2 regions of the Acetivibrio cellulolyticus CD2 genome follow, and region 2 is predicted to be linked to the other one. Evidence: riboswitches for the same ligand, from Rfam matches in the RefSeq annotation. Region 2 holds a riboswitch; the other holds the start of a gene.
The links. Region 2 has a riboswitch for cyclic di-GMP ahead of ACECE_RS0211945 (transglutaminase-like domain-containing protein). Riboswitches for the same ligand answer to the same signal wherever they lie in the genome.

Region 1: another riboswitch for cyclic di-GMP. It lies ahead of ACECE_RS29440 (cellulose binding domain-containing protein); the one in region 2 lies ahead of ACECE_RS0211945 (transglutaminase-like domain-containing protein).

What each region holds. Positions count from the first base shown of each region.
Region 1 covers NZ_JH556657.1:504,419-521,174, forward strand. The annotation lists gene ACECE_RS0214195 (GH36-type glycosyl hydrolase domain-containing protein) at 1-1,641, shown strand, start outside; gene ACECE_RS27580 (DUF7847 domain-containing protein) at 1,746-2,609, shown strand; gene ACECE_RS0214205 (DUF3810 domain-containing protein) at 2,702-3,805, opposite strand; gene aat (leucyl/phenylalanyl-tRNA--protein transferase) at 3,834-4,517, opposite strand; gene clpA (ATP-dependent Clp protease ATP-binding subunit ClpA) at 4,517-6,790, opposite strand; gene ACECE_RS0214220 (ATP-dependent Clp protease adaptor ClpS) at 6,953-7,252, opposite strand; gene ACECE_RS0214225 (sulfite exporter TauE/SafE family protein) at 7,462-7,815, shown strand; gene ACECE_RS0214230 (sulfite exporter TauE/SafE family protein) at 7,831-8,226, shown strand; gene ACECE_RS29440 (cellulose binding domain-containing protein) at 8,472-10,826, opposite strand; cyclic di-GMP riboswitch class I at 10,933-11,016, opposite strand; gene ACECE_RS0214240 (hypothetical protein) at 11,438-12,481, shown strand; gene ACECE_RS0214245 (hypothetical protein) at 12,834-13,523, opposite strand; gene ACECE_RS0214250 (prealbumin-like fold domain-containing protein) at 13,688-15,457, opposite strand; gene ACECE_RS0214255 (PrkA family serine protein kinase) at 16,044-16,756, shown strand, end outside.
Region 2 covers NZ_JH556655.1:31,911-48,666, forward strand. The annotation lists gene ACECE_RS0211900 (fumarate hydratase) at 1-439, opposite strand, end outside; gene ACECE_RS0211905 (adenine nucleotide alpha hydrolase family protein) at 825-1,217, shown strand; gene ACECE_RS0211910 (HU family DNA-binding protein) at 1,551-1,829, shown strand; gene spo0A (sporulation transcription factor Spo0A) at 1,949-2,758, opposite strand; gene aroA (3-phosphoshikimate 1-carboxyvinyltransferase) at 2,856-4,124, opposite strand; gene ACECE_RS0211925 (response regulator) at 4,433-5,428, shown strand; gene ACECE_RS0211930 (THUMP domain-containing class I SAM-dependent RNA methyltransferase) at 5,513-6,661, opposite strand; gene ACECE_RS0211935 (hypothetical protein) at 6,863-7,219, opposite strand; gene ACECE_RS31110 (hypothetical protein) at 7,327-7,500, opposite strand; cyclic di-GMP riboswitch class I at 8,020-8,104, shown strand; cyclic di-GMP riboswitch class I at 8,193-8,278, shown strand; gene ACECE_RS0211945 (transglutaminase-like domain-containing protein) at 8,295-9,137, shown strand; gene ACECE_RS0211950 (cohesin domain-containing protein) at 9,272-11,830, opposite strand; gene ACECE_RS31115 (cohesin domain-containing protein) at 12,303-15,371, opposite strand; gene ACECE_RS0211960 (cohesin domain-containing protein) at 15,477-16,756, opposite strand, start outside.

The DNA of each region.
Region 1 (16,756 bases), on a different contig from region 2:
CCTGGGGAGGAAAAAGAGATTGTTTTTACGTTAGGTGAAGAAAAGAGTATTAAGACTGCGGAAGCATTGATTTTTAAATATAGAAAAAAAGATGAGGTAAAAAAGGCTCTTAAAGAAGTGGAGAAGTTTTGGAAGGAAAAGCTGGAAAGTCTCCAGTTTTCTACTCCAGATAGAGCCATGGATTATATGCTCAACGGATGGCTGTTATATCAAGCCCTATCATGTAGAATGTGGACCAGGACAGGATTTTATCAATCCGGTGGAGCATATGGATTCAGAGATCAATTGCAGGATTGTCTTTCAATTGCTCATATAATGCCGGAAATTACCAGGGAGCAGATCCTTCTGCATTCAAAGCACCAGTTCGTTGAAGGTGATGTGCAGCACTGGTGGCACGAAGAAAAGTACAAAGGCACAAGGACAAGATTTTCAGATGACCTCTTATGGATGCCGTATGTTGCTGCTGAGTATATAAGAATTACCGGTGATACAGATATACTAAAGGTAGAGACGCCATTTCTGGAAGATGAGCCGCTGAAGGATTTTGAAGATGAGAGCTACAGGGTTCCTAGAATTTCGAACCAGATATCATCAATATATGACCACTGCATAAGAGCTATTGAAAGGTCTTTAAAATTCGGGGACCACGGCATTCCGTTAATTGGCTCGGGAGACTGGAATGATGGTATGAATACGGTTGGAAACAAGGGCAGGGGAGAAAGTGTATGGTTGGGATGGTTTTTGTACTCAATACTTATGAAATTTGCACCTATATGCAGGGATATGGGAGAAGAAGACCGTGCCGAGAGGTATATATCAATTGCAAAAGATATCGCTAGATCTATTGAAGAGAATGCATGGGATGGCAACTGGTATAGAAGAGCATACTTTGACAATGGACATCCACTTGGTTCCATTCAAAATAGTGAATGTCAGATTGATTCTCTTGCACAATCATGGGCAGTTATATCGGGTGCAGGCGACAGGGATAGAATAAACACAGCAATGAATGCTCTGGAAAATTACCTTATCAAGAGGGATGAAGGACTTATAAAATTGCTTACTCCACCCTTTGACGAAGGTGATTTGGAACCGGGGTATATAAAAAGTTATGTTCCTGGAGTACGTGAAAATGGAGGTCAGTATACCCATGCAGCCTCCTGGGTTGTTATGGCAGTTGCTCTTTTGGGAGATGGGGATAAAGCTTCAGAATTATTTGGACTGCTAAATCCTATAAATCATGCAAAAACCTACATGGAATACTCCAAATACAAGGTAGAACCATATGTGTTGGCCGCTGATGTCTACTCGGTAGAACCTCATACCGGCAGAGGCGGTTGGACCTGGTATACCGGAGCTGCTGGCTGGATGTACAGGGTAGGCATGGAATACATTCTGGGATTTAAAAAGAACGGAGATGGTCTGTCAATTGACCCATGCATTCCAAAAGGGTGGACCGGATTTGATATTAAATACAAGTATAAGGACACTTTCTACCGTATTGCAGTAAAAAACCCTGATGGGGTAAACAAAGGCATCAGAAAGATTATTGTAGATGAAAAGGAACTTAATAGAAGCATCATTGAGCTTATTGATGATAAAAAGGAGCATAGTGTGGAAGTGATTATGGGAAGGGAGTAATAGGCGAAAGTATAGTGTTAGGTACTTTCTTGTGGACATCATGAATAAATTTAATTATAATGAAAATGGTATTTTCTATAATATTATCAGTCAAGGGGGTTAATATGAAATATTTAGAGAAAGCATTTAATTTTTTTGGTAAGTATTATTTATTAGCGATACCGCTATTTATTGCAATTGTTATACCATCTATTATAGGCGTTGCTTTAGGTTTGCCGCAGAAAACGAAGGAGTTAAGCGATTTAATAACACAAAACCCTGCAATGTTCCAGAGTAATCCTTGGGAATATATGGGGGTGTCCCAATCGTTGTTTCCTATATATGGCATTATGAGTGTTGCATCCTTTATTCTAATGATAATTGCTTACCCATCAACTTATGGTATGGTAAGCAAAGCATTGTCCACTGGCAATGCAGATTTGGGTGACTTTTTACCGGAATTGAAAAAAAACATCGGAAAGTATATCCTATATGGATTAAGCTTACTGGCGATATATTTTGGTATAGGGATTGCTGCAACGATATTATTCGTAATTCTTGGAGTTGTTACAGTAGCATCAAGAGTTATTGGAATTCTTTTAATAGTTTTGTTTGTTTTAGCATTTATTGCATTTCTTTTAGCTTTTGCATTTTTAACTGCTTTGTGGTTCGCATCTATGGTTGATGATGGACTAGGTGTTGTTGATGGTTTTAAAAAGTCATTTTCAGTGGCGAAATCATATTTTTGGTCTATAGTAGGAATATCGTTATTGGTTTGGATAGGAAGTGCATTTGGAGGCGGTATTTTATCAGGAATTTTTTCTTTCATTCCGGTTATCTCATATACTTTTTCATCAGGTGTGTCAGCTTTGGCTCAATTTATACTTATAGTGTTTTATTTTGAAGTTTACAGAGACAAGACAGGTAAGAATGATTATATGGTTGAAAACCAAAACCCTATTTCTGAAACTCCAGGTGATTACCTCTAATTTATTTATATAAAAATCACGGTGGTATCTACCACTATGATTTCAGGACACTTGCTTCAAAAAATTCTTCGAAATTGTGAATCGGCTAATCACTATTGGTTAGCCGATTTTCTATACTCAGCAATTAACAGGTCAACCATTCTTCCGTAACTTTTTACTCCATCCTCTTGCCTGTTTGCTTTAAGATAAGTATCATTTACTGATGAGGAGAAATCCTGTACAGGTGTTTCATATTTTCGCCAGTATTGATTTATTGCATTAAGGTCTCTTATTATTCCTTCTGAGTAGTTGCTTCTGAGTTCAGAATAGCTAGTGGCATCATTTTCATAGAGGGCATTGGAGGTGTAGATTAAAGCATATAACATTCCTGAATATTGAAAATCCTTATCGGGATGATATCTACAGGCAATATAAGATATGTAATTTGCTTCGTCTTCTCTTGAAAAGCCTCTCTGATGTGCCATTTCATGGCAAGCTGTAAAAGGGAATGGAGCGTCAAGTATAGATGTATTTACATTTGCTTCTCCGGTAAAGGGCGAATATATGCCTTCTATGCCTAGATAGGACATAACTTCAGATAAAAGAACGCCTTTAGGTCTGGCATAAATTCCTTTAAACTCAGGATACGCTTTAGCAGCGTTTTCATACCCCTTATATGCGCGTTTTAATGCGTCTTGTTTACCTGCTGGAAGTGTCATTACACCATTCTCATCTTCGCTTACGTATTTTCTGAGCTCATTAGCCTGGGTTGCTAGTCTTTTACATACACTTGCAAGTTCCTCAACTGATGCCGGTTGAATGTCCAGTCCTGCTATTTGAGAAAAAGGGACCCTTTGGTAGTTTAATCCCCATATGACAACGAAGGAAAAATATAATATACTGATAAAGGCCACAATATTGATAAGCGAATCAAGAAAAAGCTGTTTTGCTTGGCGGGGTGTTTTGAAAAGTTTGATTATTAGATGAATAAATTTTGATATTACTAGTACAATTAAGCCAATTAGAAGTATTTCAGCCAGGGAAAAGGGAAAAAGTCCTGAAATAAGGTTCAGTGGAGCGGCAATAATTCTGTAAATTCCTGAGGAATATACTCTTTCAACCAATGCTAAAGATAATGTTGAAAGGTAAACCAGTATAATGCCTAATGGTATAAGAAGTACGAAACACAATTTTTTAAAGCTCTTTTTTAGTCCCATTATACACCATCCTTACTCAATTTGAATTTTACTTATCTTGTGTTCTATGCCAAATGCCTCTTAGAGTGTCATGAGTGAGACCTTCTTCGAGTTCCTGTAGAAAAGTATCCCGGGATACACTTACTGCACCAAGGGATTCAAGGTGTTTAGTATAGACCTGACAGTCAATAAAGTGAAATCCCAGTTGACTAAGTTCTCTTGTAAGGGTTATAAGTGCTGTTTTAGAAGCGTTATCCATGGTTGAAAACATGGACTCACCAAAAAAGCACTTTCCAAGTGAAACTCCATAGAGTCCTCCAACAAGTTCATCACCAAACCATGCTTCAATGGAATGAGCAAATCCAAGCTGATGCAAATCACAGTAACTTTCTATCATATCTTCAGTTATCCACGTATTACCACTTCTAAGTTTGCCGCACATGGTTATTACATTGCGAAAACATGTGTCAAAGGTGACTTTGTATATAGTTTTCCTAAGCACCTTTTCCATTGATTTTGATACCTTTAGATTTTTTGGATATAGAATAAACCTTGGATTGGGTGACCACCATAGTATCGGCTGATCTTCCTCATACCATGGGAAAATTCCATTCTCATAAGCAAGAAGAAGACGCTCAATCGAGAGGTCTCCTCCTACAGCTAGCAACCCATCCTTATTTGATAGTGAGGGATGGGGAAATATCAAATCTTTACTAAGTCCATATACTGGCATCAGTTTTTCACCTTGTTCTTTCTGCTGATTTTTACTTCATCATTGACGATATCAATAACAGCTGTTCCACCCGATGAAAGATTTCCAAACAGTACCTCATCAACAAAATAGGTCTTAATTCTTTCCTGAACAATCCGCAGGATTTCACGGGCTCCATAGTTAGATGACAGACCTTTTTGCGCAAGCCATTTATAAAATTTGCCCGTCACTGTGAGTTTGATGTTTTTAGTTTTAAGTTTTTCTTCAAAAATCTTCATTGCTTTTTTAGCAATAAGCATTGCCATATCCTCGTTTATATGGTTGAATACTGCAATTTCGTCAAGTCTGTTTCTAAATTCAGGAGAGAATATTCTTTCAACTTCTTTAAGGATTGCACTTCTTTCAACACTTCGGCTGTCAAAGCCTATCATTGCCTTGCCAACTTCCCTTGCACCAGCATTGGAAGTCATTATTAATATTACATTCCTGAAATCAGCTTTCTTCCCGTTGTTATCCGTTAGGGTAGCATAGTCCATGATCTGAAGCAGGATATTATATATATCGGGATGGGCTTTTTCAATTTCATCAAGCAACAGAATGCAATAAGGTGTTTTCCTTATAGCATCTGTAAGAAGCCCGCCTTCTTCATATCCCACATATCCGGGGGGAGCTCCAATAAGTCTTGCAACGGTATGTTTTTCCTGATACTCGCTCATATCAAATCTGATAAGAGGAATTCCAAGTATTGAAGATAGTTGCTTACATAATTCGGTTTTTCCTACACCTGTTGGTCCCACAAAAAAGAGGGATGCTACAGGTTTTTCAGGTTCGTTAAATCCTGCTCTGGATCTTTTTATGGCACCTGTAACTGTGTCTATTGCTTTGTCCTGCCCAAATATCTCTTTCTTAAGCTTCTTATCAAGATTCTTAAGCTGCGAAATTTCGTTGCTTGAAACTGATTTTTGAGGTATTTTTGCTATAGAGGAAACTGTAAGTTCAATGTCTTTCTCTGTAATTGTAATGACTTTTTTATCATTTTCACAGTGAAGCCTCACATATGCTCCTGTTTCATCAATAACGTCTATAGCCTTGTCAGGCAGATGCCTGTCCTGAATATACTTAGCCGACAGTTCTGCTGCAAGTCTTAAGGATTCGTCAGTATATTTAACCTTGTGATAATCTTCATACTTGTCTTTAAGGCCTATGAGTATTTTATAGGTATCTTCAACATCAGGCTCAGGAACATCTATTTTTTGGAATCTTCTTGACAGTGCCCTGTCTTTTTCAAAGTATTTTTTGTATTCTTCATAGGTGGTTGAACCTATAAAACGCAAAGATCCCTGTGTCAGAAAAGGCTTAATTATGTTTGAAGCGTCCATTGCACCATCCGATACAGATCCAGCTCCTACAATGGTATGAATTTCATCTATATATACAATAGCTTTTTCCTGACTTTGTATCTCATTTAGCACCTTCTTCATACGTTCCTCAAAGTCCCCGCGATACTTTGTTCCCGCTAACATGCTGCCCATATCCAGATAGTAGATCTTGCTGTCCTTTAAGGATTTTGGTACCTTGTTTTCTACAATAAGCCTGGCAAGTCCTTCAGTGATAGCTGTTTTGCCGACTCCGGGGTCGCCAACATGAATAGGATTGTTTTTTAGTCTTCTTGATAGTACCTGTATTGTACGTTCGAGGATATCTTCTCTTCCGATAAGGGGATCTATCTTGCCTTTTTTAGCCTTTTCAACAAGATCTATTGTAAAGTTACTCAAGAATTCACTTTGTTCGGAGCTTGATTCCACTTCTTCATCATCGGTATATATGGAAGACTCCATACTATCTAGGAATGATTCATTTGTCTTAGGAACTAGAGAAACTCCATGTGAGATATATTTGAGGACATCTATTCTCTTTACACCATTTTTTTGAAGTATATAGCTTGCAAAGGACTCTTTCTCACTAAAAAGAGCAACTATAATGTCACCAAGCCTAATTATATCCTTACCTGAGGACATACAGTGATAAGCTGTTGATTGCATAATGCTGTTTACGCCTACAGATTCTATTGGATCAGTACCTTCAACTACAGGAATGTTTTCTCCAAAGAATTTAACCAGCTCATTTTTGATGATTTCAACGCTTGCTCCACAGCTTTCTATAATGGCTGCGCCTTCATTGAAAAAGAGTGAGGCATAAAGAATATGTTCAGGTGTAAAGTATTCATGTCCATTGTATTTAGCCTCATTGTATGCAGCCATTAAAACTCTGTTTGTTATATCATCTAATTTCATATAAAACCCCACCAATTCTAAGTATTAGGTATCATAAAACATACAGTTACACAATTTTGCAGAATAATGTTAAGCATATAGTTACTCCATATGTGCTTCAGAAACTCTAGAAACGAGTTCTGTTATGGGCACTTAAATAGCAACCTATATAGTTTTAACAATTTAATCTGGTTCCATAACTGTTACAAGTGGAAAATCTCTTTTTATAGCCATCTCTTCTACCTGAGCAATTTTGGTACATGCAATATCATAGGTATATGCACCTACAATACCTTTTCCCTTCTCATGAACATCAAGCATAATTTGCGTTGCGTCAGTAGGATTTTTGTGAAATACTGCAATAAGTACTTCTATAACAAATTCCATTGTAGTGTAATCATCATTTAAAAGTATTACTTTATACATTTTAGGTTTTTTAAACTCAATTATTGTATCATCTTTATAAACAACTTTTTCAGACATATTATTTCTCCCATAGCTAATAAATTCTTTGCCATATTCAATTTAAATTATAACAAATTGAGCTCAAAAAGTGCAACCAATAAACAAGGTATAATTATACAGGTAAATACCTCAAAATTTTAATGAATATAATTGATAAATTTAATAAGAATAAGAAAGGTGATTGTAAAGTGCATATAAATACTTGAAGTGTATATGGAGGAAAGCTTTTGAAAAAATATATCAAGTATATACTTATAGGGTTGGCGACAGGCCTAGCTAACGGCCTTTTTGGCTCGGGAGGGGGAACTATAGCTGTTCCAGCCATGGTTCTCCTTTTAAATGAGGAAGAGCATAAGGCCCATGCTACTGCCATTTCAATTATATTGCCGCTGACCGTTGTAAGTGCAATACTTTACATGTCCAATAATTTTATCAATTGGAATCTAACAGCTAAAGTTATGATTGGAGGGATTATAGGAGGCTATATAGGAGCTAAACTTCTTAATATATGCCCTTCAAACATATTAAGAAAAATCTTTGCAGTATTTATGATTGCTGCTGCTATAAGAATGATATTGTGATAAAGCGGAGGATTTATGATACTTTTTCTTATTGGTCTTATCTCGGGAATAATCAGTGGAATGGGAATTGGAGGTGGAACAATCCTAATTCCAGCATTGGTTATATTTGCAAATCCCGATCAACATATTGCCCAAAGTGTTAATCTTATATTCTTTATTCCTACAGCAGTTATAGCACTGATAGTACATATAAGAAACAAGCGCGTTGATTTCAAGGTGGCAATTCCTATAATTATTTTTGGTCTATTAGGTGCATATCTTGGTTCCCGACTTGCAATCAGGTTGCCTGGAATAGTCCTAAAAAAGTATTTTGGATTTTTTCTATTGGTACTTGGTGTCTGTGAGATAATCAGAAAGGATAAACAAAAGGTCTCGGAGAAAAAACTGAGGCAAGCTGGGCAAAGGTCGTAGGTGTATGATACGCTCTCTTCTAAGTAGACAATAAATAATAATGTTTGCTTGGAAGGGAGCATTTTCTATGCCAAATAAAAATAAGTCCAGCATATCGCGCGCTATATAGACAACGGTCCAATGGAATATAGCGTCTTTTTACAGAATAAAGTATCATAAAAATATCTCCAACCAAAAATCTTGGCTGGAGATATTTACCTGTCTACTTGACAGGGAGCGGTTCAGTACGACAGTCCATTATGCTTTTATGGCTCTGTACCACTTACTTTAGTACCGGATAAATATACTGTTACCTTAGTCCAGTCAACAAAATTTGTTGCTGACGAGTTGAAAGAATAATCGTTTGTCTGAGAGTAGTTTGACCAGTCGGATTTATTAAACCTTGAATGTATCTCTGTGCTTGCACCAGCGGCAAGACTACCTGCCCCTGAAGAGAAGCCGATTTCAAGGTAACAGTCTGCGGTTGTAGTTGGAGAACTCATACTTATGAATGACGAAGTTATGTTTGAATTTCCAGCCATAGCATAGTCAACAGTAAATTGTTGTGAAACTGAACTGTCAGCAGTATAGTAATATCTTATTTTTACAGTTGACAGATTAATTGGTGTTGACCCTGTATTTGTTAACTTGAACTTAGGAGTTATGCCGTTTAATGAAGAAGCTGTATTACCATTGAACATCTGTATGTTCAAGCTAGCACTGGATGAATTTGTAGATGTGGCAGCAACTGTAGGTGTAGGTGTAGCTACAGGTGTAGCTGTACGTGTAGGTGTAACTACAGGCGTAGCTGTACGTGTAGGTGTAACTACAGGTGTAGCTGTAGGTGTAGGTGTAACTACAGGTGTAGCTGTACGTGTAGGTGTAACTACAGGTGTAGCTGTACGTGTAGGTGTAGCAGTGACGGTTGTGCCACTACCTGATGGAGGAGTACCACTATTTAAGGTTCCTGAAAGATATACTGTTACTTTATCCGTATCAGCATAGGCCGTAGCTGTTGGATTGAAGGAGTAATCGTTTGATTGATTATAATTTGACCAGTCGGATTTATTGTACCTTGCCTGTATTTCAGTACTTGAACCAGCTGCCAAAGTGCCGGCACTCGATGAGAACCCGACTTCAAAGTAACAGTCTGTTCCAGTAACTGAAGGACTAACAGTTGTAAATGTTCCAGTTATGTTCGAGCTGCCAACTGAAGCAAAGTCAACACTAAATGATTGTGAAGCTGAACTGTCCATAGTATAGTAATATCTTATTTTTACAGTTGACAGATCAATTGCAGATGAACCTATATTTGTTAATTTGAACTTAGGAGTTATTCCATTTGTTGAAGATGATGTAGTACCATTGTACATTTGAATGTTCAAGATTTTATTAGATGATTGTGAAGTAGAAGTAGCAGCAACTGTTGAAGTAGGTGTAGCAGTTTTAGTAGGTGTAGCAGTTACTGTTGCAGTTTTAGTTGGGGTAGCAGCGGCGGTTGCGGTTACCGCAGCGGTTGCGGCACTGCCGGAAGGAATATTGCTATTCCTCTTTTCGTACAGCCAGTCTTTTACAAATTGGCCCATATGATCATTATAAGTTGAATCTCCGCTGGCATTGTTGGTCGAACCTGCAAGATCCCATGAGGAAACACGTGTTGAGAACATAACAGGTTTATAATCGTTGTCAAAAGTCCATGCGGTCCAGCTTATACCCTTGGTTTCCAAATAGTCCTTATATGCCTGACCGTAACTACTTACAGTACCTGTGGTAATTGAATCACCATCATGCTGGAATCCCCATTCAGTATTAAGGAAAGGAACTGAATTTGCTGCATTACCGAAGTTTGCATCCCATGCACTTGACCCACCATGAGTTGGATAATAGTGAGCGTTATAAACAATGTTACCACCTGTTACAGGACTGGTAGCAGCCTGGCCGAGGTTTTGTGACCATCTTGGTCCGCCTACGATAATGAGGTTATTAGGTGCGATCGTACGTATCATGTCTACCCAGCCCTGTGCAGTAGTTCGCCATGTGCTCCAACTATCAGGGTAAGTTGGTTCATTGAATAATTCGAATATTACATTAGGAGTATCCTTATATTTGTTTGCTATAAAAGTCCAGAATTCTCTTGTTTGTGTATCTTTATCCGTATAAGTATCAATGTAGTGCCAGTCAATTATACAGTACACTCCTTTGGCAATACATGCCTCGACAGCAGCTTTAAGATGATCGTCATAATATGAGTTGCTTGATTTACCATTATACCAGCAGTTTGTCCATCCGGCTTCACCATCAATAGCTGCTGGATAAACAGGTAGTCTGACTACTCTCGAATACCATCCGCTAGATTCATTAGTAGCCATGTTAATAAGGTCAACGGCTGTTTTGCCGCCCCTAAATGATCCCTGATGTTCAATAGCACCGATGTCAATTAGTGATACACCTCTTAAGACTACTGTATTGCCGCCGGGGTCTTTAATGTACTTTCCGTCTACATGAAGCCAAGGAGTTGGAATTGAAGCATTACTTGGAGATGGTGAGATAAAAATGAATCCAAAAGTGAAAAGAAAAACAAAAATGGCTAGTGCTGCAAAAATTCTTTTTGCATTTTTCATAAACATTCTCTCCCTTCAAATTTCCTATACTAACAAATACTCATTTAGAAGGGGCAATGAAGCTTTGGAGATCATTGGAGAAAACCCAAAAAATAAAACTATCATTTTCGGCAACTCGGCTGTCTTAGTCAAAGACCTTAGACCCGTAGCTTTGTGTCACTGGTTTTCACCAGGTTTACCATTTCAAATGATGTTTTGTTAATATAGATTTCATTATAGCATATTATGGAATCGATTTTAATAGGCTATTAGTACTAGATTAGGACTCAAATACTAGATTAGGACTCAAATACTATATATGACAAACGCTAAAGTTAAATCTATATAGCACTTAAACGTTATCTACTATATATAAAAAACATCCTTTAAATTTAGTTGGAATCATCATAAAAAAGTGTTGCTTTATTATCAAAAATGGCATATAATTACAAGTACAAAATTCAAACTATACATATTATTGTCACACCGCTCTAAGAAATTCTTTTATAAAGGTATTGGCATTTTTTATGTTATAAGTTATAATTATTATGTAGTATGACATAAGTATAATATGAATTTACAATTAATCATATCTATGTTGTTTCGTTTGTTTAAATTTAAGGGGTGGTTTCATGGATAATAAAAAAGACATTTTGAGGGTGACCATGAAAGATATTAATTTACTTCCAGAAGACATTTTAGCTGCGTCGTCAAATTCTATGGAGAAAAGAAGAACTCAAAGCGAAGTTAATGAAAGTGAGAAAGTTACTAACGAGTCTGACTCTAAAGTTCCGCCTGCACAATCGGAAAAGAGTAAGGAAGGCGTAGTAACACTTTCTAAAACCTTAAAAGATAATCTGATAGATAGTATACATCAGAATTCTGACAGGGCTACTAGTTTTTTGAATTCATTAAAGAAGGATAAAATTAGAAATCTTGAAAGGATTTTAGGTGTTGACAAAAAGGATTTATCTTTTTCAAACAAAAAGAATTATATTTACAGTACAGGTTCTGGAAGGATGGTTATAATAGACCGTGATATCTGGGGAGAACCATGCACCGTTACCGTTAAAGAAGCTAATGACGTTGCAATAAGACGTGTCAAGTTTTTTGAGGATGAACCATTCTTGTTCCCGGTATTTAATGAAAAGAATTTGACTGGCGATGTTATACATATGGATGATAATGAAATTTGGTATTTGTATAAAGATGAAGCAACTATCGTTTTATTTAAAAATGATAAACCAGATTTCCTTAAAGTATCCCTTAAAAATTTTAAGAATATAAATAACAAAAAAGCTTTACATACCTATTTGGATAGCTCTAAGATGCTTTATCTTGATAAGAAACTACATGCGCTATTAATTGAAGATAGAAATATTCAAGTTGAGGATATAATTAAAATAAGAGCTGGGTATGCAGTGTATAAAAATACCAGCAGGACATATAAAGTGTTGTTGTTTGATGAGTTCAGACAATTGTATGATGAGTTTACATTCAGTAAGCTTCCTTCAGTTAGGGAAGATGGTTGGGATGTGTTGTTTTCTAAGGATATAGTTGATTATGTAAAAGCAAACAATTATTCCTTTGAGAATTTCAGACAGGATGACGGGCACATAGAGTATTGGCAAAATATTGGGGCAAAAAGAGTTTGTGTTTTAAGATGTAAAATTTAAGTATAGTTTATAATTTATTAGTTTAGAGAATGTGATTCTTATCGCATTCTCTTTTTAATTATAGGCCCTTGGAGTGAAATGAAGATGCGAAATCGAGAAAGAGTTTAATTTGAGTGGACATGGATATTTTGACATGACTGCTTAAGATAATTACCATGCAGGAAATCTTAGTGATATAGATTATTCTAAGGATTCAGTAAAAGAGAGTATGAAGAATCTTCCTAAATTAGGTTAAGCCTTAGCCTCTGTAAAAAACTAATTTGTGAAAAAATTCTTCTTATATTAATGAATTAGCTACGGCAAGTTGCCGTAGCTAATTTTATTTAATTTTTTTGAGCTTTTTATCAAGCAGTTATCTTTGAACAAACCTTAATTCCATCCAGTCAAAAGCTATCCAGTCATTAGGGCCTGCATTTGAAGTATTCTCAATTACTACTCTGTTGTTTCGTCTCAAGTTTGAAATATTGAAGGTCAAATTTCTCCAGTTGTCAAACCTTTGTCCTGCTGGACGCCCGTGTTCAAGTTGAAGTCTTCCTGTATGGACTATTGTTCCGTTTATGGTTATACGTGCAGAGTAGTTGTTAACCGGTACGTTTTGATGATCGTCAAGTACTGCGCGAATTATAAGTTGTGCTCTTAGGTTTCCCGGGACAAATAGGAACGGTGGAACTGAGAAATTCCATGTGCCTCTGTTACCTGTGTACAATATGTCCGCATTACCACTTGGATTGCCATAATTGGGGTAACCGGTAAGCTCCTTAAACAATGTTATATTTGTTTGCGCAGGTGGGTCACTTAATACTGGGTTTGGTTGACGCTCCTGTGAGTTGGGAAAATTTATCTCATTAGTACCTTCGTTTTCGAGCTCTTCAAACATAGGGCTTCCTTCATTATATAAAGGCATTGTCTGAGGTGTATAGTTAGGATTTTGATAAGGTGCAATAGGATTAACTACCGTAGGCATATAAGGTGAATATGTTGACGGTTGGTTAAAACTGCCGGTATTTTGCGAGACAAAGGGACAACTATAATAAGGTAACATAAATATGATTCCTCCTTCTGGTACACTGTTTACATAAGTACATTACCTTATATATTATTCAAACTTTGGCTATTTTGTTACTGAGCCTTCTATAATTATGTATTTTTAATATTTGCAGCATGATTTTTTGGAAAAGTATATAATATAGTATTGTCATCAAGCTGTTAATTGGTTAGTTCTTTGTTTTTCTGTGGAACCCTTATTGTATATCTGGTAACATAATCTGATGAAATGCTCATTTCAAATACTTGGGGAAGTACATAGCTTGCGGGAAATTTCGATTCGGAGAATCCGGTCTTGTAAGTGCCTTGGGGCAGTTTAAACACTGCAATCCCATTTTCGTTTGTTACTGAATAATATTTTACAGCTTTTGAATCTGAAGAAACGAGGGAATTGTCATTCGGTTCCGAGTCTTGGTCCGTTTCGATATTTATTTTTTCTTCCAAATATAATTCTACATTTTTAACAGGCATGTTATCCTCATCTAGTACTTCTACTTCTCCAATGCCATTAGAGGGTTCTTCTTTTGCTTTCTTATCCATATTGACAGTTAGGATTGTGGTTCCTGCTGTTTTTAACTCGTAAAAGAAAGGTGATGGCAAATTGTACTCGTCAAGAGGGGTGAGAGAAGAAAAGCTAAGATGGAACGTTCCCTGACCGAGGGTAAATTTTGTAGAACCATCTTTGTCAGTTATTCCTGCAATGTTAAAATGCTTTTCAGGTACTTTCGATTTTCCGATTGCATTAATTTGTATATCAGGTATTGGTTGACCTGTTGAGGTGTCTACCAGTTTTACTTGAAGAGTGTAAAGTGTATCATTTTTTGCTGATATAACTTGTATGACTGTATTCTTATTAGTAAGCTTTGATACAACATTTGAAAAACTGTTGGAGTCATAACCGCTTTTGAAAGCGTACAAATTATAGCCCATTCCTGATACAATTGAAACTGTTACAACAGTCATAACACCGTACTTCAGAATGTTTTTGGATTTTGCCGGAAGTCTTGAAGCGAGAGCTTTAATAACTTTAACTATCTTTGCAAACTTAGCATAGAAGGAATGAATTACTATGGACAATAAGGGGAAAAGTATGCCGAGTATAAAGCAAAAAAATGACACCGGAAATAATAAATCGTTAATATATGATAGAATAAGCTCAGACTTTAATGGTATGGACATAGTAAACAGATATATGTTATCAGGTAATATCTTATTCAAATAGACAAATAGGACTATTGCAAGTGCCAGATTAAAAATTCCGCAAAAGAACAGTGCCAAAGTAAGCCATCTGATAACTATCTTAGACTTTCTGAATACAAGAAAGATTAATAGTAACATTAATGCGGCAGATAGTATTGATAAAGTGGTAAGATGTGAAATCACAAAGTAGATAAATTTGACCAGAGTTAACTGATCCAATATATCTGTTCTGTTTAGTGTTAACAGTATGGCATGCAGGTTTATTTTTCTTATTTGACCGGATACCTGTGAAGTATCAATAGAATCGGTAGCGGTGTTTTGCACGGATTTTTCATTTGTTAACGGTGTATCCAAATCAATATAAAGGTCGGGGAGATATTTTCTTTCTCCTCTGAAGTATTGGAAAATTTGTTCGGTTACTGAGTCTATGTTCATTTTGATCATTTCAGAAGAAGTTGAATTTTCAAGAATTTTATAAATTTCTTTATGCTGACTGCTCGGCTCAGATGATTGAGTTTTTAAGTTGCCAAAGGCATCGCTTATATAGGTAGTAATAAGATCGTCAACGTATGAGTAAACATTGTTTTTGCTAAGCAGTTTTTGATGGTATTGGGATGACATGAGGGTACTATTTAAGTCTATTGACAAAATAAAAGTAAATAGACAAAGGCTGGTAAGAAATATAGTAAATACAAATAAAATGTTTTTTAGAACTTTTGCAAGAACTTTCATTTAATCCTCCAAATATAAAATGTTAGTTGTCAATATATTCATATAAAAAATTCAAAAATTTTAAGAATTTTTAGGAAAATATTTATTTGAATTATATTATATCACTAAATTATAATATGAACTTAAGTAAAATGTGGCAAATAAAAATTATAGATATTTAAATTTAGGTATGTTATAATTTAATTAGCAATTCTGTAAAATTTCATGTAATGCATTTTCAAATGCTTTTTAAAATTATTTGAAGATTAGCAATATCTAAGCCAAGAAACAATCTGCAAAAATAACAATGAGGTTAAAAATTAATATTTGGAAGTATTTTATATTTGTTTTAGTAATATTATGAAATAAAGATATTATAATACAATAGCAAAACTAAAGTAATCACCAATGAAAATTCTTTTGTGTAACATATATAATAAACTAAGTTTAATAGAATTTCAATCGGGATCTGAATTAATGATAGTTTATATTTAAGTAAGGTAAATATACTTTGGAAAATTTAAAATATAGCTATTTAAGAGCATTTTCACGAAGTATGTGACTTGGATCAAACAAATACTAACTGGAAAGAAAAGGGGGCATAATTATGGAAAAAGGTGATTTGTCAAGTATTATTCGTAGGGATAGAGAAGAGCATAAAATAAAACATTTTGAAGGAACGTTCCTTGAATACCTTGATATCCTTAAAGAAAACCCTGAAATTCCAATGTTGGCTCATCAGAGAATGTTTAAAGTGATAACAGAGCCGGGAGTAGAGGTAATAAAAACAGATGAAAATCCCAGATTGCGCAGAATATATGGCAATGACAGCATAAAAAAGTACAAATTCTTTGAAGATGATTTTTTCGGAATAGATAAAACCATAATGAAGATAGTGAGATATTTTCATTCAGCAGCAATGGCAGGAGAAGAAGCAAGGCAGGTTTTGTATCTTGTTGGCCCGGTCGGAGCAGGTAAGTCTTCGTTAATGGAAGCTCTAAAAAAGGCGCTTGAAATGAGTTCTTCCATTTATGCTTTGAAAGGCTGTCCTATGAGGGAAGAACCTTTACATCTTATACCCAAGCACTTGAGAAAGCAATTTGAAGATATACTCAACGTAAGAATTGAAGGGGACTTGTGTCCAGTATGTCGTTACAGGTTAAAAAACGAATTTGGGGGAGAATATGAGAAGTTCCCTGTAGAAAGTATTGGTTTTTCCATAAGGTCAAGAAAGGGAATTGGTGTTGTGCCTCCAGTCGATCCAAATAATCAAGATACATCTGTTCTTATTGGTAGCGTAGATATTTCTAAAATAGATAT
Region 2 (16,756 bases):
ATCCTTTAGGAGCAACAGTGATTTTTACTTTGTCACCTTCCACAATATTATAATGAATCACGGCAGGCGTGTTATCCTTTGTATTAACCCTATCTATAGGATCTTTCACAACGGATTTTCTAAGATACCCGCTCTCATATCCTCTTCTTACACCTTCATTTATAGAATCTGTAAGGCTTCCTCCTGTTATATGTACTTCCTGCCCTACATCAACAAAAACTACGGCCATACCGGTATCCTGACAAATAGCTACTTCCTTTTCTTTGGCAATACCAGCATTATCAATAAGCTTACTTAATATATCCTTACCTGTTTCTGACTCTTCAGTTTCCAGTGCGTGCTTAATACCGTTTAGTATATCTTCATTTAGATAGTAATTCGCACTTTTACAAAGTTTTTGTACTATTTCAGTTATTTCATCCGTATGTATTGTTCTCATATTTTCCTCCATCTCTCTTTACATTATAACCACCTACTAGTATACTAAAATCTTGCTTGTATGAAAAGAATACTTTATAAATACTAAAAAAACTTATTAAAAATTTAAAAAATTGTTCACACATGAGTTTAATAATTCTGATATAATAGATAGTAGGAGATGATTATATTCTTTCATTTCAATACCTTGTAGTTTGTACAACCTTTTAATTTTTTACTAATGCACTACAAATTTAATACTTTGGCTTAAAAAACTTAATAAGTTACTTTTATTTCATTTTGTAAATCTTTACTACATAAAGCAAATATGCTAATATAACCTTTGGATTTTATTGTGTTTGGCTACATGATTTTTGCAGTTCATTATATGAAAGGGGTTTTTAAGTTTGGATTCTCCTAAAAACATTCTGGTATGCGTTACTCAACAGAAAACATGCGAAAGGTTGATTAGAAGGGCAGCAAGTTTGAAAGATGATCTAAAAGGTGAGCTATTCGTTATACATGTTGCAAAGAACGCATGGAACTTCTTAGACAACATCAAAGAAGGAGAAGCACTCGACTACCTGTTTAGAATTTCTAAATCTGTAGGAGCTGATTTATCAGTACTAAAATCAGATAACATTGTTGAAACAATAGTTACCTTTGCAAGAGAAAAAAAGATATCATATATTGTGATGGGTGAATCACCTAACGATCATAAGGAAAACAATTTTTTTAACGAGCTAAAATGTCTGCTAAGTAATGTAGAAATAAAAATAGTGCCTCAAGAAGAAATATGATATAAATGTCGAAAATTGTTTAATCTTTTCTAAAAAAAAGAGTGTTGGTCAATTCAATCCATCACTCTTTTTTATAATTTAGTAATGTAAAAAAATACAACCCCGTCTATTATTTCACAGTCTAATCTTATTTGATCCAATAGACACAGGTTGCAGACAGGCATTTTCCAAAATTAACATAACATTATACACATAATTGATTTAATTTTCAAGATAAATATACCCATATTAAAAAAATTTTGCTTAAAACCACTAATTTATCAGGAATGGCTTGACTTTCCGCTATTTTCATTATAAAATATTGTCGAATTCCAAATATAGGAGGTTGTGTACATGAACAAAACAGAATTGGTAAACTCAATTGCTTCAAAATCTGGTTTAAACAAAAAGAACAGTGAAGCTGCTTTAAACGCTTTAATCTCATCAGTTGAAGAAACTCTTGAAAAAGGCGATAAAGTTGTGCTTGTTGGCTTTGGTACTTTTGAAGTAAGAAACAGGGCTGCTAGAAAGGGAAGAAACCCACAAACTAAAAAAGAAATCACAATCCCAGCATCAAAGGCTCCTGTATTTAAAGCAGGTAAAGGCCTAAAAGATATTATTAATAAAAAGTAATAAATATTATTGATAAATATTGAAGTCCTGTCTAGTTGTAGACAGGACTTCAATATTTTTTAATTAATAAATTATTAAATAAGTATTACTAAATGAAACTCACTCAGAAAAACCAAGTATTACCTGATTCCCATTGAAATTCTGATCTTATCTGACATCATTGCAATGCACTCAGAATTTGTAGGTTTACCCTTTGTATAGTTAATTGTATATCCAAACAAAGAATCTATAGTATCAAGATTTCCCCTTGCCCATGCACTTTCAATTGCATTCCTTATCGCTCTTTCCACTTTTTGCGACGAAGTATTAAATTTATCAGCAACAGCAGGATACAAACTCTTTGTTATTGAACTAAACATCTTTGGATTTTTCACAGTTAGCACAATCGCTTCCCTTAAGTACTGGTAGCCCGCCATGTGCGGAGGTATTCCAACCTCATGCATCAGATTTGTAACTTCCACTTCAATATCATATGTACGATCTAAAGCATCAGCGTTAGCAAACTCCATATTTTTATTTACTGGCTTATAGGAAAAAGCCGAAAGATATTTTTCCTCATATAGCTGCCTTATTCTAGTAACTAGAACCTCAACGTCAAAAGGTTTTATAATGTAATACTCTGCACCCAATGATACTGCCTTTTGGACAAACACATCCTGACCAATTGCCGATAACATAATAAAAAGAGGCTTCCGATCCATCTGCTGCGTTGCCAGTTTCTCTAAAACACCTATTCCGTCAATGTTTGGCATAATAACATCAAGAACAACAACATCAGGCTTTATAGATTTAATCATTTCTAAAGCCTGCATTCCATCCTTAGCAATACCTTCAACACTTATATCGTCGTACTGGTCCATATATTCCTTTAATAATTCTTCAAATTCCACATTGTCATCTGCAATTAAAACTGTAATTTTATCTTTCATTTCATACTCCCTTTAATAAATAAACCTCTTTTGGTAATCTCCCTAATTAATTATAATATAAAATGCACTAAAATAATACAATTTTCTCTAAATTTCATTAATAAAATTCTATTTCGCCACCACATTTACTTACATTGCTCACAAATTCAGGAAATGTCACATTGATAGCTTCTGCCGAATCTATTATTGTTTCTCCCTCACTGTTTAACCCGGCTATTGCTAAAGACATAACAATTCGGTGATCATCACAGCCATTAACCTGACAGCCTTTAAGTTTACTCTCACGAATAATAAGGCCATCTTCCAATTCTTCTATATTCGCACCCATTTTGCCAAGCTGTTCACACATAACATGAATCCTGTCAGTTTCTTTTAACCTTGCTTGAGGAACATTTAATAATCTTGTCTCCCCCTTTGCGAAACACCCTGCAACAGCCATAGCAGGAAGTGCATCGGGAATAGCATTCATATCTATGTCCATACCAGTAAGAGTATCACCTTTAATTATAATACTATCTCTTCCCCGTGTTACTTTTGCTCCCATGTCTTCCAGTATTGAAAACACCTCTTTATCCCCTTGCGGATCTGTTATATCAAGATTTTCCAGCACAAACTCCTCACCTGAAATGGCCGCTAAAACAGCAAAAAATGTTGCCGATGAAAAATCTCCAGGTATAGTTACATTAAATGGCTGATACTTTTGATTTCCCGGAATATAAAAAGACTTGTATTCGTTGTTTTCATATTTTATACCTAGCTTATCCATCCACCACGTTGTTATATCAACGTAAGGTATTTCATTTAGGCGCGTAATATTTACTTCTGTGTCCTTATCAACTAAAGGAGAGCTGATTAGAATTGAAGAAAGAAATTGAGAAGTGACAGAATCAAGCTCTGTTTTTCCACCTTTTAGTTTCCCTCTGACCACTACTGGTGCCATATCGTTATTTCTAGTTGCAAATGCCTCTCCTCCAAGGTTATTAATTGCCTTGATGAGTGGCCCCAATGGTCTTCTACGGACCTGATAATCACCTGTAAAAACAGTATATCCTTCTCCTAATGCTGCTAAATAAACCCCAAGTCTTAAAGTAGTCCCTGAGTTACCTACATTTATAACATCCGCAGGGGTACATGGACTTCCATTAAAACCTTTAATAGTATATTTGTTATCAAGCTTATCTATTTGAGCTCCTAAAGCTTTACAGACCTCAACTGCTGACAGTGCATCACTTGAAATAAGTGGATTATATACTTGTGATTCTCCTCCAGCAAGACTAGCCATAAAAAGAGCTCTTATCGTATGGGATTTTGACCCCGGTATTTTTACTCTTCCATTTACCTTTGATTTTCTGACTTTTAATATCATATAAAACTCCCTTCTACCATGCTACATTAATTTATCTATTTAGGGATTTGAAAGCTAATTATTGCCAAGTCCCTTGTTATTATATTATCATATAATTCTAAAATAGCAACTATTCACTCATAACTAATAGAATAGCAAATGCCTCTGCAAAGTGGTAAGCTATGTAATCACTCAACACTTTTAATACCTGAAAGATAAGAAATATTCAGGTTAGGAATGCTGAAAAATAACTTGGGCTATCCAATAAAAAGGATTGGGTACTACAATGGATTTGTAATTTGTGTTAGAATATATATATAGGTGTGTTAATGTATGTATATTGTACAAGCTTTAACTTGGTATTATATGGCTTATCAAATATTATAATAAGGACTTTTGATCATATGGATGGAACAGTATTGCTTATTGATTATTCTGAATATGAAAGAGAAAAAGTAAAGATAACCTTCGATAATATTGGAGAGTTTAATTTTACTGAAATTGACAGCATGAAAATGTATTATCATGTTATTCACGACTTGTCTAATTTTTCTCTGATAATTATTGATATTTCTTTTCCTTCTGAGAGCGAAGGCTTTGAAGTTATTTCTTCTCTTAGAAAAAATGCAGTCACCTCAAACACACCAATAATAATTATAACAAAATCTGATAACATTGAATATAAAAAATACGCACTCAAATTCAATGTAAGTGACTTTATTATTAAGCCTTACCAAACCAAGCGCCTCGAAAACTCAATAAGAAGTACCTTAAAAATCGAAAACAAATTCAGTTATAATCTAAATAGTGCAAATGTTATTACTATGTCTGTTGAAGACTATATTGCAAAAGAATTTAAAATAGCTTCAAGAGCAAATCAAAATTTATCAATAGTATTTATAACCCATATAGATATAAACAAAGTTTCCTCAGAGAGTAAAAAAACGCTTTCTCACTCTCAAAAGGAAAAAGCGTACCAAATGGCCATAGAAAAAGTCAAATCAGCTTCAAGATCCACCGATACAGTTATCTTCAATGACGGCAAGGATATATTAGTCATACTACCTTTTACAAACGCCCAAGGAGCTGATAAGGTAATGATCAAAATAAAGGATAGCCTGATTGATGGGCTGAATAGTTTGAACCTACCTAATGACTACTTCTACACCGTCCATACTACCTTCCCCCATGACGGCAAAAACTTTCAAGCGCTTATGGAGAAAGCGCTAAAAATAGTTGAAGACAAAATAATGCTTGAAAAAATCACTTATATTGGTTTGAACACACTTGATCACGCAAGAAAAAGCTACAAGAAGTTTAACTAATGCCCCGCATTTTTTCTAGAGCATACGGGGCACATTCAAAGGGATTACATTCAAGCAAGCCTTATTTCTTCTTTTATTGTATTATCACTCAATCCTGCTGTTTTTTGGTGGCGGTGGCCCATAAAACTGATAGTAGTTACATAGAATCCTACCATTATACAATTTCCTTTTCTTATTTGCTTTCCTGCCAAAAAGCTTTTCGAATTCGGGATGTGAAGATAAAATGTAATGTGACCAGGTATCCAATGAACCAAATACCGTTCCCATTTCCTTATACAGCTTTTCAATCTCTTTTATCTCTCCAAGGCGCTCGCCATAAGGTGGATTACAGATGATAAAGCCATATTTGTTTTTAGAACTGATTTCTGACATAGGCATTCTCTGAATATGTATATACTTATCTACCCCCGCCATCTTTGCATGGTATCTGGCAAGGCTTATAGCATCCTCACTAATATCAGTACCTTGAATCTTTAGCTCTCTATCAACCTTAATCATCCCTCGTGCTTCTTTTCTGGCATCCAACCAAAGAGCCTTTGGTATATTAGGCCATTTTTCAGCATCAAACTCCCTGTTTAGACCTGGAGCAATATCCAAACCAATCATAGCTGCTTCAATCGGAATAGTTCCCGAACCACAAAATGGATCAAAAAGTGTCCGATCATGTCTCCATCTACTGATTTGGATTAAAGCGCAAGCCATTGTCTCCTTTAGCGGGGCTCCTCCTACAAGCTTCCTATAGCCTCTTTTATGAAGCCCTGACCCGCTAGTATCGATTGTTAATGTCGCCATATCTTTAAGCAATGACACTTCAACCCTATATCGCGGACCTGTTTCCTTAAACCATTCGCATTTATACTTCTGCTTAAGCCTTTCAACTATAGCCTTTTTTACAATAGCCTGACAGTCAGAAATACTAAAAAGTTTTGAGTCAACAGATTTACCATCCACCGGAAATTCTCCGTCTTCGGGTATCCACTGCTCCCATGGAAGTGCTTTTGTTTGTTCGAATAGCTCATCAAAAGATAAAGCTTTGAACTCTCCCATTTTCAATAATACACGGTCTGCTGTTCTAAGCCACAAATTCGTTTTACAAATTGCACTTTCATCACCAGAAAAAGTAACTTTTCCGTTTTCTACATATTGATCGCTATATCCAAGCTTTTCAAGTTCCCTACCTACAACTGCCTCTATTCCAAAAGCAGATGTTGCAATAAGATGTATTTTCCCCATATAATCATACCTCAAGTCTATTCATATTTGTTACTTGGCAGTATTTATTATATCCATTGGAATTATTATAAACAATAAATTTTTTTAAATATAAATAAAATCAGCTATAGAATATCCATAATAAGTCTACATCAAAAGGTTTCTTTATACATTAAGAGATGTTTGACTATTGTGCTGCTCCCATAGCTAATTTTGTGTTTTTTATTGGTCTATATTGTCAACATGGCATTGATTCTCTACTGTTATTCCTGTCGACAATGTTGGGTCTATGCTTTCCTCCTTGGTTACTTGAAGTATTTCATATATAGATGCTCCACCGCACAATACCCTAATCATTTCATCCATAACTTCTTGCCCTTTTGTATCTTGGGAATATTTTTTTATAATTCTTTTAAACCCGTTAAATAATCTTTGCTCATCATTTGCATTTATCTCATCTTTTAATATTTCTGCAAATACATTAGGCAAATTACATATACGTTTTTCCATATCTTCAAGCTCGTTTACCAGGCTTATTGCTTCATTATACTCATTAGTAGCTATGATAGATTCCTCCATTCATGTTAATGTGATGAATCTATTATTTCAAATATTAACTCTGTTTATTACTTTCTGTGCAATTATTCAAATTATATTTAGCAGAATTTTATTTAACCATACAAATTCTACATTCGCTTTTTTTCTACAATTTTACCTGCAAATATTCCTAATAATATTGAAAAACCAACTAAAATATATGACATTAAACTATTCCAAATTGAAAACCCTAAAACCGCAATCGCCCCTCCCATTGCAGCTCCTAAAAGCATCCCAATTTCAGTATAGCTATACCCTTTCATATGTAGCCGATCCCCCTTAAACACTTTTCAAATTCATATTTACTAACACTATAATTAGACGTCGAAACCTGCTAAAAAGTTCATACATTTATATCATTATATCAAAGATTATAAGCAACCTTTTCCCATTCTAAATCCAATAAGCCATATATTCAATTATTTCCCTAAATAAAATTAAATCTATCTCTTCTAGCATTTACAGTATGTATACTATTTCTTAGCTGAAAACAGTCTTATATTTAGTAGTAACTTTGAATCACAGAAAATGAAACTAATTTACTATATATAATCAACTTTAAAAATTATATAATTATATATGTAGATACAAATATGCAAAGTTTGTTCTTTATTGAACTTTTTCTAGTGCATACTTATCTTGGAAATCATACATTTAAAAAAATGTCTATTCTGAAAAGCACTGGATTTATTCATTCAACTCAAGCATGTAATTTTTTTAAAGCATTGAATTATGTTTGGTTTTATAGTATAATAGTATTAAGAACAATTTAATTTGCAATCATTTGTAAAAGGCAAATCTATCGAAAGATAGAGACGCAAAACTACGGGTCTACGGTCGCTTGACTACGACAGCCGGGTTGCCAAGTGTTTAAGAGACTAGAACTCTTAAGTGCTCTTATTGGTAATCCCAATAAGGGCTTTTTTAGTTGTTCTGTTTCTTAACCTTATAACCCTTTCGAAAATGGCAAACTCAATGAAAATTGAGGACGCAAAACTACAGGTCTACGGGTTTCATTACTATGATGGCTGAGTTACCGAATAAGGGAGGAATAATTATGAAAAAAAGCCTAAGATACTTACTACTAATTAGTATTGTCATCACTATTTGTCTGAATTCCGTACAAGCTTTTGGTGACACTCAAACCCATTTAATTGTCTCTAATGGTGTAGTACTCGAAACGCTTCCTACATCAGTTGAAGGCAAAGTTGTTCTTACCGGCAATACTTATAAAAGCAAAATCAAAATCATTGTTTCGAAGGACGACACGTCAACTTGGTATGATGTATCACTAACCAAAGGGAAATATAAAGAAGAAATATGGCTTATCGATGGTAAAGGAAAGTATAAAATTTCCGTCGTTGTTCATGAATACGATAGAACCTACTCTTATGGACCTACTTTAGAAGTTGAAAACACAATAGATGTTAATCGATTTTTGGTTCCAACCAAACATGTTGAAAGTAATAATGAAGAAATCATTGCACTTGCCAAAAGTATTACACAATATTCAACAACCGAAAAAGATAAAGCATTATCAATATACAATTGGGTAGCAAAAAACATTGAATATGATTATGATAAGTATTTAAGGCAAATCAATAAAAATTTTGATAATGACTATGGCGCCGTGATAACCCTAAAAACTAAAACTGGCGTATGTTATGATTATTCTACACTAGTAGCCGCTCTAGGAAGAGCAGTTGGACTACAGGTAAAAGTTATAAAAGGAAACTTTGTTAATCCCTATCGAAAGGAACTCCATGCCTGGAATGAAATATATATCCCTGAAGAAAATCGCTGGGTTAATGTAGATACAACCTTCGCACATAGTCTCAACACAAATTATTTTGATAATAGCGACTTTTATACAGACCATGAAAAGATTTCTGAATACTAATAAATTAATGATAGCAAATAGAAAAGCTGCCCCAAAAGTAACTATTTATATACTTTAGGGCAGCTTTTCTATTTCATTATTAACTATTAATATTACGTTGTTGTATCAATATCAATTTAGCTTATATACCCAAATTATTTTATAATAACTTCTTCCTCATCTGAATTTATATAATACTTATGATCTAAAGATCCTTCTGCAATATCTTTAAATGCCCAATAGTTTTTAGGTACATCAGTGAAATCTAATGTTGCACCATTCAGTGGCCCTCTATTTAAAGCCCTATTAACCAAAACGACACACTCATCGCGTTTAATTTTATTATCTGGCTTAAAAGTCCCATCGGAATAACCATTGATATATCGTAAATTAGCAAGCTTTAGTATAAAGCTTTTTGCCCAATGGTCATCTATATCGGTAAAATTATTACTCAAGCCTGTACTTGCATCAAGATCAAGCAAGTTGTAAATAACAGCTGCAAATTCACCTCTTTTTATTGTCTGATCGGGCTTAAAACTACCATCAGGATATCCTTTAAACAATCCAACCTTAGTAACAAGTTCAATAGACTCTTTTGCCCAATGTTTATTGGTGACATCTGGGAAATTAACATTATTAGAATTTGCTGAGCTACCTACATCAACGAATTTTGCAATTATAACTGCAGCTTCTGCCCTTGTTATCTCCTTCTTTGGTCTAAAACAATTGTCAGTATATCCCTTAAGATATGATTTATGTTCTCCAGTTTTAACACCAGCAGGTATATCCTCAGTAGGTTCTACAACAGTACCACTGTTTGGTGTTGTTTTTACTGACGTAGTCTTTGTTGGAGTTACAGTACTTGTTGGAGTTACAGTACTTGTTGGAGTTACAGTCACTCCACTATTTAAAGTAAGAGTCCCAGAATATAATGTTGCACGTACACTTTTCAGATCTTTATCTCCAAAGGATGCATCATTTACTGTTATACTAGTAGATGTCCTTGCAGAACTTATTACTTTAAATTTGAGCTTTACAAACACTCCATCAGAACTAATATAGCCATCACTCATTGTATAGTCAAGGAACAATACCTTTAACTTACCATCTGCTTCTTTATTTATTCCAAAGTTTGTATTAGGATTTGAAACTATGCTTCCAACTTCTCCACTTAAATATTTGAGCATATTTTTATCATATATAATTGTCATGTCCGTTGTACTGATTCCTTTAGCAGGTACGTTTACATATTTCACAGGCACCGTTACTTCATCACCATAGTTTGCTACATACGAACCAATTTTTACTTGGAATCCATTTGGTGTTACAGTTGGTGTTATAGTTTTGGTTGGTGTAGGTGTTATAGTTTTGGTTGGTGTAGGTGTTATAGTTTTGGTTGGTGTAGGTGTTGCTGAAGCAGATACAACTTTAATACTACTTGGTTGATTAACAGAATACCCAGAGTATATGCGATTTCCGTACCAGTCACTAAGCAGAGTACCACTTATTCCATTTGAAATGCTATCTGCATTTTCAAACTTAACAGTTGTAGTACCCTCTTTTAATACTTTAAACCCAACAACCCCTAAAACCCCTGACGTTTCAGCCACCCCACCTGTCCTGTATCCTTCAAGTCCCAAATAAGCCTTACTGAAATTGAGAATTCCTTTGTCAACATGATTATCAGCGTATGCAAAAGGACTATAATTAGAATTAAGCAATATACTACCATCTAATGGAAGTGTGCTAATTTTAAAAGGACTTTTCGTATTAAAGTTTACAGCCTGCAAAATTGTCGGGTCATATTTTATATTAACCTGATATCCTGCAAAATTATTAATATTGTTTATCTGTATAGATGCCTTAATTATATCTCCAACAACAACTGACGTCTTATCTAACTTTATTGATATGTAACTGTTAGTTGTAGTTGGTGTTGCTGTTGCTGTTGGTGTTGCTGTTGGTGTTGCTGTTGGTGTTGCTGTTTTCGTTACTGTAGGTATCGCTGTCTTCGTTACTGTAGGTGTTGCTGTTGCTGTTGGTGTTGGTGTTGCTGTTGCTGTAGGTGTCGCTGTTTTGGTTATTGTAGGTGTAACTACTTTTGTTTCTGTAGGTGTTGGAGGTACTTTAACCTTAATATCTGAAGGTTGTTTTATTTCATACCCGGAGGCTATCCTACTTCCATCCCAGTCAAATAATATAGTACCCGTTATACCATTGGGCATAGTAGTACAATCGGCAAAGGAAATAGTAGTGTCCTTTTCCTGCAAAACTTTAAAGCCTATAATGGCAATAGAACCAGTACTCTCTTCCGTCCCGCTATTCTTATAGGCTTCAAGGGTTATATATGATTTACAGATGTTAAGTTCTCCATTATCTAAATTATTTACTGCTTTAGAAAAACTTAAGAAATCAGAATTATTTAACAAATCACCTGGTAGTGGCATTGTAGAACTCTGATATTCTTTACCTGATATGGGATTTACAGCCTGAAGTACTTCTGGATCGAATTTAATATTAACTTGATATCCAGCGAATTTTTGAATATTACTTATCTTAATTGTCGCGGTTATTATATCATCTAGCTCTATGGATGTTTTATTAAGATCCATTGTTATATAAGACTCATCGCTTGCATTTACCTGCAAAAACATTTGAAAGTACATTGTTGTCAACAATAGAAAAATGGTAGCTACACTAATTGCTTTTTTCATTATACATTCCTCCCACAAAGATAAAAAATTGAATATTTATTAAGGTACTATATTTAGAGATGACAAGCAATAAGAATAGATAGTCAACTTTGCTTATTTGATTGCCAAATAGCATGTAAACCAATCAAAAATTCTGCTCGTTCTCCATAATACCATAGTTTCAAATTTGTAATCTATTTAGCCTTTCAAGGGATCAATACTGAGTTTTTTCAGATAGGACCTATAAATCAAGAATAGGTATAGCAACATTTTAATGATATGGTAGGCCGATTACTACGTAAAGAAATACAAATATAATTAAGAACTACACCCCATCAAATAATGATTTATCTCTAATCTTAAAACTCCCCCATTAATAACCTATATAATATTTCCTTATAATGTTATTATATATCAAAACTGTTCCATATTCAAGTAACAAAAAACTTCCTTACCTCTTAGAAAAGGTAAGGAAGCTTAAGTTTCTTATATACTATTTAACATATAGCTTTTCTAAAGTTCCTTCAATAATGTACTGGTGGTCTAATGCACCCTCAGCTATATCTTTAAACGCCCAATGTGTTGTAGGAACATCTGGGAATTTCTGCGTTGTACCATACAATGGTCCTCTCTTAAGTGCCCTATTTAAAAGTGCTACACTTTCACAACGCTTAATACTTGCCTGAGGCTCGAAATTACCATTAGGATATCCACTAATATACTTGAGTTCAGTAAGTTTTTCAATATATACTTGAGCCCAATGTCCTTTCACATCTTCAAACTTATATTTTGTAATATTTGTATCTTCAATGCCAAGGAAATGGTACACTATTGTTGCAAATTCAGCTCTTGTTATTTTCTGATCAGGTTTAAATGTTCCGTCAGTATAACCTTTAAAATATCCCTTATCAGTAGTATACTTAATTGCCCATAATGCCCAATGTGTATCCTTAACATCAGGGAAACTTACTTTATCGCTTACATATGTCACATCCGCACCTGATAACTTAGCCAAAATAGTTGCTGCCTCAGCCCTGGTAATATTATTATCAGGCAAGAATAAACCATTCGGATAGCCTTTCAAGTAAGCTGTATGACTTAATGGAAGTCCATCTGGACCTGGAACTTCAGATGTAGGTTCAACTACAGCACCCGATGTAGGTGTCGCTGTTGGTTTTGGTGTTGGTGTTGTTATCGGACTAGGATTTACATCTGGATTTCCACCTGGAATTACACCTGGACCTTCATTAACTGTTGTTGCTGTAGGCTTAACAGTCTGTGTTGGCGTTGGCGTTGTACTAGTTGTTACACCTGGTGTTACACTTCCTGTTGGTGTTGGTGTCGGTGTTGCACTAGTTGTTACTTCTGGTGTTACTGTCGGCATTGCACTCTGTGTTGGTGTTGGTGTCGCAGTTGCACTTGGTGTTACTGTCGGCATTGCATTTTTTGTTGGTGTTGGTGTCGCAGTTGCACTTGGTGTTACTGTCGGCATTGCACTCTGTGTTGGTGTTGGTGTCGCAGTTGCACTTGGTGTTACTGTCGGCATTGCACTCTGTGTTGGTGTTGGTGTCGCAGTTGCACTTGGTGTTACTGTCGGCATTGCACTCTGTGTTGGTGTTGGTGTCGCAGTTGCACTTGGTGTTACTGTCGGCTTTGCACTCTGTGTTGGTGTTGGTGTCGCAGTTGCACTTGGTGTTACTGTCGGCATTGCACTCTGTGTTGGTGTTGGTGTCGCAGTTGCACTTGGTGTTACTGTCGGCATTGCACTCTGTGTTGGTGTTGGTGTTGCAGTTGCACTTGGTGTTACTGTCGGCATTGCACTCTGTGTTGGTGTTGGTGTTGCAGTTGCACTTGGTGTTTCTGTTGGCATTGCACTCTGTGTTGGTGTTGGTGTCGCAGTTGCACTTGGTGTTACTGTCGGCATTGCACTCTGTGTTGGTGTTGGTGTCGCAGTTGCACTTGGTGTTACTGTCGGCTTTGCACTCTGTGTCGGTGTTGGTGTCGCAGTTGCACTTGGTGTTACTGTCGGCTTTGCACTCTGTGTTGGTGTTGGTGTCGCAGTTGCACTTGGTGTTACTGTCGGCTTTGCACTCTGTGTTGGTGTTGTCGTCGCAGTTGCACTTGGTGTTACTGTCGGCGTTGCACTCTGTGTTGGTGTCGCAGTCGCACTTGGTGTTACTGTCGGTGTTGCACTCTGTGTTGGTGTTGGACTTGCAATTACCTCAATTTTTCCATCATTGTAAACAACATTTTTGATTTCATCAGTTCCAGAATAATAGAATGAAGTATATGCACTATTAGTAGTAATATTGTAAAGTTCACCTACTTTGGCACTATCACTAACTTTAAAGTTAATGGTTGCAAATACACCATCACTATCTATGATTCTAGCTCTATCAACTGGGGCTTCAAACGTCATTGATGCAAAACCATTTTCATTATTATAATAAGTAGTAAAATCAGAAGCATTTTCAATCAGTGAGCCAGCATCTATACTTGCTACAGTTACCTTTTGTGGGTCGAAATTTGTTCTAAAACTTAGAGCATAGATACCTGATTTAGGTACATTAGTAAATGTTATAGGTACACTAACAACACTACCTGCTTTTCCACTAGTACTTCCAATGTCAACCTGTAAATCAGATCCAACTTTAATTGCTCCATCAGCATATATAACATCAGTAATTTCCGTTACTGCTGTAGAATAAAAGGAAGTATTAGAACTTATTTGGGATATTTTGTATGTTTCGCCTTGTAAAGCTGTATCAGATATCTGGAATTTTACTTGTGCAAATACTCCATCACTTTTTATCATTCTAGAGCCATCAATAGGTGCCTCAAAAGTCATAGAAGTAAAATTATATGTATTGTTAATAAACATATTAAAATCTTCTGCCTTTTCAACTAGACTTCCAGATTCAACGCCTACTACTCTAATTTTAGTGTTATCATAACCAATCCTAAAACTCAACGCGTAAATTCCCGATTTAGGTACATTACTAAACGTTATCGGAACGCTAACAACACTGCCTGGCTTTCCACTTACACTTCCTATTTCTGCCTTCAAATCTGCCCCAACATTAATTGCACCATTATTACATAAAATATTTACAATCTCTTCAGTGCCTGTTGAGTAAAAGGAAGTTCTTGAATAATTGGTAGTAATATCATAAGATTCTCCTACTGGTGCAGTTTCAGAAATCTTAAATTTGATTGATGCAAATACTCCATTATTATCAATCATTCTACTACCATCTACTGGGGCTTCAAATGACATTGATGCAAGTCCATTCACATTATTGTAGTAATGATTGAAGTCACTAGGGTCTTCTATTAAAGACCCTGGTTCAACACTAACTACACTCAACATACTTTTATCAAAATTCACACTAAAACTTAAAGCATATATACCTGTTGCTGGTACATTACTAAATGTCACTGGTACAGACACTATGCTGCCTGGTTCTCCACTAACTTTTCCAATGTCTACCTGCAATTGTTCTGCAGCCTGTACAAATGATATCGAAGCAGTACTAATGATAATGCACAATATTATCAGCAAACATGATATTCTTTTTAAGCTATATAAGCATTTCCTGCCTTTATTTACCATATGCTATTTCCTTCCTTTACAATCATACGTGAACTAATACACTACATGCCTAGATTATTCTTCTTTCTCTTCAACAGGGAATAAAAATATCTTTCCTAACACGTAGTCTCTTACTAGAACAGCATCATTAATTTTTATACTTCCATTACCATCAACATCTGCTGCAAGCATACCATATTCATATGGGAATTCATTGATTTTTCCTAATACATAGTCTCTTATTAGGACAGCATCATTAATTCTTACACTTCCATTACCATCAACATCACCATATATAAATTTAGGCGTTGGTGTTGTAGTTGGTGTTGTAGTTGGTGTTGTAGTTGCTGTTGCAGTTGGTGTTGCTGTTGCAGTTGGTGTTGCTGTTGCTGTTGCAGTTGGTGTTGCTGTTGCTGTTGCTGTTGCTGTTGCAGTTGCTGTTTGTGTTGCTGTTGGTGTTGCTGTTTGTGTTGGTGTTGGTGTTGCTGTTTGTGTTGGTGTTGGTGTTGCTGTTTTTGTTGGTGTTGCTGTTGGTGTTGCTGTGGCTGTTGGTGTTACACTTCTAACAGTTATTGCTGCTGGCTGCATTATAGAATATCCAGATTTAATTATTTCACCATCCCAGTTGAAGAGCATAGTTCCTGTTATTCCACTTGGCATTGAATCACAATCTTCAAATGTAATTGCAGTGTTTTTAGCCTTAATAACTTTAAACCCTACTACTGCAACCACTCCTGATTTTTCAGCAAGGTTACTTTCTTTATATACGTCTAGTGCTGTATATAATTTGCCGAAGTTTAGTAGACCTTCGCTAATTATATTATCACATGTAGGAAATGGCGAATAATCCTGATTTGCAAGTATCTCACCCTCTAGTGGCAATGAATCGTTTTTATATTCTGCCCCAGTTTTTGGATTGACAGCTTGTAATACTGTTGTATCATATTTTATATTTACTTGGTATCCTGAGAAATTACTTATATCATTTATTCTAACCGATGCCTTTATAATATCGCCTACTGAAACATCAGTTTTATCTAAATCAATAGTAATATAGCTATCACCTGTAGATGTTGGAGTTGGTTTTACTGTTGGCGTTACTACGATTGTAGGTGTTGCTGTTGCTGTTGGTGTAGGTGTTACTATAATTGTAGGTGTTGCTGTTGGTGTAGGTGTAGTTATCGTCTCAGAATTAATTTCTCCTGGTTGAATTACAGAATATCCCGAAGTAATCCTATTTCCATACCAATTAAATAATGTTGTGCCGATAATACCATTTGGCATTGTTACTGAATGTTCAAATACTACAGTAGTTGCTTTTTTTTGTAATGCCTTAAAGCCTACTACTGCTACTG